2 linked regions of the Bdellovibrio bacteriovorus genome follow. The protein of the gene in region 1 interacts with the protein of each later gene in a pairwise test. Links are inferred from orthologs where the notes say so. Each region holds a gene or a part of one and is shown in the gene's direction. Other genes may lie near its edges.

The links.
Region 2: the proteins of B9G79_RS06910 (region 1) and recA interact in binary tests that used the Bacillus subtilis proteins (3 or more experiments, as listed by UniProt). The link is inferred for Bdellovibrio bacteriovorus from one-to-one orthologs.

Annotation. Positions count from the first base shown.
Region 1 is NZ_CP020946.1:1,436,944-1,440,219, forward strand. What follows is about bases 67-3,024. They hold B9G79_RS06910 (DNA-processing protein DprA), read left to right. Parts: upstream 67-1,050; coding sequence 1,051-1,998; downstream 1,999-3,024. Other genes in these bases: B9G79_RS06905 (LysM peptidoglycan-binding domain-containing protein), read left to right, coding at 67-1,006; lptF (LPS export ABC transporter permease LptF), read right to left, coding at 2,171-3,024. Also shown: more of B9G79_RS06905, read left to right, coding at 1-66; more of lptF, read right to left, coding at 3,025-3,274. UniProt on the Bacillus subtilis protein: Protein that helps load RecA onto ssDNA during transformation. Binds cooperatively to circular ssDNA, is able to bridge different segments of DNA. Favors the loading of RecA onto SsbA- or SsbB-coated ssDNA and formation of RecA-DNA filaments.
Region 2 is NZ_CP020946.1:3,286,294-3,289,584, reverse strand. What follows is about bases 260-3,232. They hold recA (recombinase RecA), read left to right. Parts: upstream 260-1,209; coding sequence 1,210-2,256; downstream 2,257-3,232. Other genes in these bases: B9G79_RS15775 (glyoxalase superfamily protein), read left to right, coding at 2,989-3,232; B9G79_RS15780 (DUF488 domain-containing protein), read left to right, coding at 2,411-2,761; B9G79_RS15790 (CinA family protein), read left to right, coding at 621-1,106; B9G79_RS15795 (phosphatidylglycerophosphatase A family protein), read left to right, coding at 260-624. In the rest of the region: B9G79_RS15800 (GNAT family N-acetyltransferase), read left to right, coding at 1-84; more of B9G79_RS15795, read left to right, coding at 208-259; more of B9G79_RS15775, read left to right, coding at 3,233-3,291. UniProt on the Bacillus subtilis protein: Multifunctional protein involved in homologous recombination, DNA repair and competence.

The DNA of each region.
Region 1 (3,276 bases):
GGGCAAAGCGGATGGCACTGTGGTGACGGACGTGAAGCCGGAAGCGGGAGCCAAGGGTGATGCCGTGGTGTTGCCGCGTGGAAAAAAACGTGCTCCGCTGCTGAAGAATCTTCCCAATAGTCTGCCATCCTATCGCATGGGCGCGATGAATGACCCGAAGGTGGAACTTCAGATTGAGCTGCCGAAAAACCAGTTCCCTATTGCTCCTGAGTATCTGGAATACTATCTGGCGGACGCTCCGGTTCAGGGGGTTGGTCGTGTGACGGCTACTGAAATGGATATGAAGACGGCTGGTGAGTTCCAGTACATCTATGTGCGCTTGGACAGCAATGGCGGCAAAGACTTTGTGGCCCAGAAAAACCTGACTATGGTGAAAGACCCTTTGGTGAAAGACCGTCAGGGGCAAATGGTCGAGCTGCAGGGTGAAATCGAAGTTCTGGAAAAAGTGAACGACCAGCAGAATATCTACCGCGCGATTGTGAAAAAAGCCATTCAGCCGGTGGACGTGGGCGCGATCCTGACGCCAGGAAAACTGCCGATGATTGATCCAACGCCGTCGGGGCTGGTGTCCGGCGTGGGGGCAAAAATCATGGGCGGGCAGTTCGATAAAAAGCGCAACATCTTTGGTAACAGCACTCTGGTGTTCCTGGATGGTGGTTCTGCTTCGGGGCTGCAGGAAGGCCAGACGCTGTCGGTGTTTGCGGATGAGCGTGTACGCAACAAGAAAAACGAAGCGGTGATGAATGACCGCGTGGTGGGCTCGGTGAAGATCGTGCGTGTGTCGCCAAACTTTGCCACCGCATACGTGATCAAAGCTTCCGACAACATCCTGGTGGGCGACTATGTCGGCAAGCCGGTGGTTCAGGCCATGCGTGAAGCTCCGGTGGTTGAAGCTCCGGCCAAGGTGGATGAGGATTTTGAAAAGGAATTTGAAGATGCACCGAGCACTCCGGCAGAAGCTCCGTCGCCGGATGGCGGACTGGATGATTCCGATCTTGATTTTTAAGACCCTTTCAAAAAGGCTCTGCAAATTGCAGGGCCTTTTTTCTTATGAACGATCTTTATTCCATTTCGCAAATTTTAAAAAGTCACCCGCTGTACGCCGTTGAGCGCGACGGGGTTCACGCCCTTTATCTTGAGCTGGCCCGTGCCGGAAGGCTTGCGGCCGATCAGGTGCTGGCCGAACTTCGCCCCCGGTTTCCGGATCTGGCCGACGCCCTGGTGAAAAACCATGAGCTGTTCAAAAAACACTGCGAGGAAAGTCTGCAACTGAAAATGCAGGGGGTGAACTTTGTCGTCTATGGCGAAGTGTTGTACCCGGAACTGTGCTATCAGATGGCGGATCCGCCGCTGACCCTGAGCTATCGTGGTTCGCCCGCGTGGTTGAATGCCAAAACCCTGTCGGTGGTGGGCAGTCGGGAGCCGGCGGCGGATTCCCTGTTGTGGATGGAAAAAGAGCTGGGAGCTTTTTGCGAGCAGGAAAGGCCTTGCATCATCAGCGGCGGTGCCCGCGGTGTCGATCAAAAGGCCCACAGTGTGGCTTTGCGCAAGTTCTGCCCGACGGTGGTGGTGCTGCCATCCGGTTTGGGTGAAGTTTATCCCGCCAACTTGAAAGAGTGGATGGGGCTTGTGATTGAGCAGGGTGGTTGTTTCTTAAGTGAATATGATCATCAGCAAAAAATGCACAAACATCTCTTCCATCATCGCAACCGCCTGATCGCCGCGTTGGGGCGGGCCAGTCTGCTGGTGGAAGCCCGTCGTCGCAGTGGAACGCTGATCACCGCCCATCAGGCCGCGCAGATCGGACGACCGGTTTGGGTGGTTCCAGGTCATCCTTTGGATCCGCATTTTCAAGGCGCTCTGGATTTGTTAATGGACGGTGCGCAGGCGGTTCGCGATGCCCAAGACTTGCTCATGTTTTTCCATTCGGAAAATGCTGGTGAACAAATATCACCAGCAGGGGTAGGTGAGACAGTTGAGTCGCAACACTACCTGTAGTGGGGTTGCTAAGTGACCAAAATGCTTGGGAAAAAAATGAAATGATCTAAAAAAACCTTTTGCAAGCTCTTGGTATTGCCCCTACCATTTGAAGTAAGGGAGGGGCGATGTGGTCAGGGACGACCGTGGTAGTAAGGATGCTACTGCATCGCTCTATTTTTCAAGCCCGATCTTAGTTCCAGTTTCTTCTTAAAGTTTCCACACCCAAAGCAGCAAAAAGAACGTTCGGTGTCCAGATCGCAAGCGCCGCTGGTAAAGCACCACTGCGTGCCGCACCTTCTGCAGCCACGTACAAAATCCAATAGAAGATGATGATCCCAATACAAAGAATCATGCCTCCGGCTTTGGCGGCACGGCGGTTGGTGGTTGTTCCCAAGCCCACGCCGATCATCGCAAAGACGATACAAAGTACCGAGATGGCCCAGCGTTTGTGATACTCGCTTTGCAGAGTGCGACGGACTTCTTTGTCTTTGATGTCCTCTTTCAGGCGGTTGCGGACTTCTTCCAAAGTCAAAGAGGGTGGTGACTTGGCTTTTTCCTCGATGTTCTGTGGTTCCGAGAAGCGCACATCATAGGTGTCAAAGCTGATTTTGGTATGGGTTTTGGCCTGACGGTGGATTTCACCCTGATTCAGTTGCAGCAAAATCTCATGTCCCGGACGTGTGGGATCCGGAACAATTTCGCCGGCCTTGGCAATGATGGTCAAAGGCACGTCGCCGTTTTTCTCGTCATAGATAAAAACTTTTTTCAGCAGACCCTTGTCGGTGTTGACCTCGTTGGCGTAAATGACCATGTCAAAGAAGCCTTCGGCAAAGGTGCCTTCCTTGATGATGGCAGCGGCCTTGGTGTTGGCCAGACGGGAATAAAGAACCTCGAACTGACGATTGCCCCAGGGCGCGATGTTGAAGGACATCTGCGCGGAAATAACACCCACCAAAGTGGCCAGAACCAGGGCGGGCAGCAGCAAAGTGCCCATTGGCAGGCCCGAGGCTTTCATGGCCACGATCTCAGAATCCTGGCTGAGACGTCCATAGGTCAATAGAACCGAGAACAGCAAAGCCATCGGGAACAGAATCGGCAGCATGGAGATAATGACGTAACCAATGATTTCAGCGATGGTTTTCATGGCCACGCCATGGACCAGGGCAAATTCGGTCAAACGCAGAACCTGGAACATCAAAATAATGGAGACGAACACCAGTAATCCCAAAATAAAACTCGGGAGCATCTCAAAGAAAATGTACTGCGCGGCTTTTTTTCCGTTAAAAATACTCAAAT
Region 2 (3,291 bases), 1.8 Mb from region 1 along the record:
AAGTATTCGGCAAAACCGGGGAAACTGTGGGCGGCTTCAGTCCGGGAATCGGGGCCGGTTTCTGAACCTTCTTTAATGCTCTGACGCTTCTCATTCTGCATTGCAAGGCCTCGGGGTCCGGCGTACCTCATCGGTATGGTGACAAACTTTCTGATACAACTTGCGACTCTGTTTGGTGTGGGCCGTTTTCCTAAAGGGCCGGGCACTGTGGGCACCCTGGCGACCATTCCAATTGTCATTCTTTTAAGCAAATTGGGTCCTTTGGTTTACATGGGGGCGGTGATTTTGCTGCTCCCAGTCGGAATTGCGGCCTGCGAGGCTTACGAACGTTCCAAGGGCGGTCATGATCACAAAGAGATCGTAATTGATGAGGTTTTGGGTTTTCTGATCACCATGGTTTGGATGCCTATGACATGGCAGGCCATTTTAATCGGTTTTGCCCTGTTCAGATTGCTGGACATCACAAAGCCTTTATTCATAGGATATTTAGATAAGAAGATCCAAGGAGGACTTGGAGTGATGATCGATGACGTGGCCGCGGGGATAATTGCGAGCCTCATCATGCAAGTGATCTACACTCAAACCAATTGGTTGGGCTCTCAGATCGTGGTGATCAGTCAATGATGCCAAACGATCAGAAGCTTCAAGAACTCATTCGATCCCTTCGCGACCAAAAACTCACAGTGGGTTTTGCGGAAAGTTGTACTGGAGGTGCACTTTCGGCTTTTGTAACAGAGCAACCAGGCGTGTCCGACATATTTCTAGGCTCTGTGGTTTCTTACTCTAACGAGGCGAAGGTGGATCTTCTGGGGGTTCGTCGAGACACTCTCATGCAAGAGGGTGCGGTGAGCGAGACAGTCGCTCGTCAAATGGCGCACGGAGTGCGTCGTCAGCTTAAAACTGATTGGTCTGTGGCAATCACAGGTATCGCTGGTCCGACAGGTGGAACACCGTCAAAGCCAGTGGGCACTGTATGCTTTGCCATCGCTGGACCGGGTTTTGAAGATTCCCGAAAAGAACTCTTTTCAGGCGATCGCAAATCCATCCAGATGACTTCGGTAGACTACGCAGTGGCTTGGCTGAAAGAAGTTCTCGACAAGAAATAGTAAAAGGCCCCCGGCCTGATTTTTAAACAATAATTTGTACTCCGGCAGAGTCGGAGTGTAAAAAAGCGTCGTGGCGATAGTCACGAGAGAGAGGGAATAACAGATGGCAAACGCTACTGTAGACAACAAAGCAAACTCAGAAAAAATCAAAGCCCTTGAATTGGCTGTTTCGACTATCGAAAAGCAATTCGGTAAAGGCTCCATCATGCGTTTGGGCGCGAACGATTCTTTGGTTAAAGACGTTGAAGCGATCAGCACCGGTGCATTGAGCCTGGATATCGCTTTGGGTATCGGCGGTCTTCCAAAAGGTCGTATCGTTGAAATCTACGGACCAGAGTCTTCTGGTAAAACAACTCTGTGCTTGTCTGTTATCGCTCAAGCTCAGAAAAAAGGCGGCGTTGTTGCCTTCGTCGATGCGGAGCACGCGTTGGACGTAAACTACGCTCGTAAACTGGGTGTAAACACGGAAGATCTTCTGATCTCCCAGCCAGACACTGGTGAACAGGCTTTGGAAATCACTGAAACTCTTGTTCGCTCCGGCGCGATCGACGTATTGGTTGTCGACTCCGTAGCAGCCTTGGTTCCTCGTGCAGAGATCGAAGGTGACATGGGTGATTCCCACGTTGGTTTGCAGGCTCGTTTGATGTCCCAGGCTCTTCGTAAATTGACTGCGGCGATCAACCGTTCCAACACGCTTGTTTCTTCTGTTCGTTTGGATGTACGCCGTGTGGGCGCGATCAAAAACGGTGAAGACGTGACGGGTAACCGTACTGCGGTGAAAGTTGTTAAGAATAAAATGGCGCCTCCATTCACCAAAGTTGAATTCGATTTGATGTACGGTGAAGGTATCTCTGAAGAGGGTGACCTTCTGGATCTGGCAGTGACTGCGGGCATGGTTGAAAAATCCGGCGCATGGTTCTCTATCAATGGTGAGCGCATGGGCCAAGGCCGTGATGCTGCGAAAACCTTCCTGAAAGAGCACCCGGAATACATGACTGAACTTCGTAAGAAGATCCTTGCGGCAAACGGTATCGGCAAACTTTTGGTTGATACTAACGGCAACAACGGTGAAGACCACGAAGGCACAGAGCCAACTGAAATCGAAGCGGAAGATGCTGCTCCGAAAAAAGGTAAAAAGGGCAAGCACTAGTTCGGCCCTGCCGGCAGAGCTGTGGCTTGGCCACAGCTGAAGCAGCTTTTTAAATCTCAAAGCCCCGTTCCAAAAGGACGGGGCTTTTGTTTTTTCCCATCCCCAAAAGGTACCTGCTTACTTTTGCAGAAGCGTTGCGTAAAATTCTTATACTATGATCAAGATCAAGCGTGTGTATGAAAAGCCCAGTAAGGATGATGGTTATCGTGTGTTGGTGGATCGTCTGTGGCCTCGGGGAATTAAAAAAGAAGATTTGAAATTCAGTGAATGGCCGAAAGAAATCTGTCCCAGCACGGAGCTGCGCAAAGAGTTCGGACACAAGCCCGAAAAGTTCGGGGAGTTTCGCACAGAATACAAAAAGGAACTTAAATCCGCCGAAGCCCACGATAAACTGGCGGAGCTGGCCGAGCGGGCTCAGGATGGGAATGTGACTTTGCTGTATGCCGCCCGGGACGAAAAAACTAACCATGCGATCGTTCTGAAGGAAGTTCTGGATAAGCTTTAAGGTGCTGATTTGATTTTGGTTTTTCTCTCTTGGAAGCGGGGTTTAAGATTTCCTCTTTCGGGAATTCCGGTTTTCGATTATATTGGGTTCAAGGCTTCGCGAAAAAGCCTGCACCCGCAAAAGAGAATCTCATTTCGTGATGCGATCTAAATCGTGTCTTCAAAAAATCAAAATTAATTCTTTTGGTTGCCATGGGCGGGGACGGCGACAAGACCAAAGGATGTTCTATGTCTGTATCACGCCTTGAATCGTATCGAATCAAAGCCAAACTTTTGCAAAAAGCCAAACAGAAAGCCGGTCAGGATTTTCAGTTAAAGGATGCTTTTGCCCTGATTGCCAAGACTGCGGGTTTTGCCTCGTGGAATGATCTGAAAGCCACGCTGGAAAACCAGGTGGACTTCTGCAAGAAGGGTCACAGCGCTTACTGGAAAGTCTGGTATGCGTCTTATGACGAGGCCCGGGCCCATCTGGAATCGGATGGCGGCTATCTGTTGCCATACCAGAAAGACTTCTTCATCTGTGATGAAAAC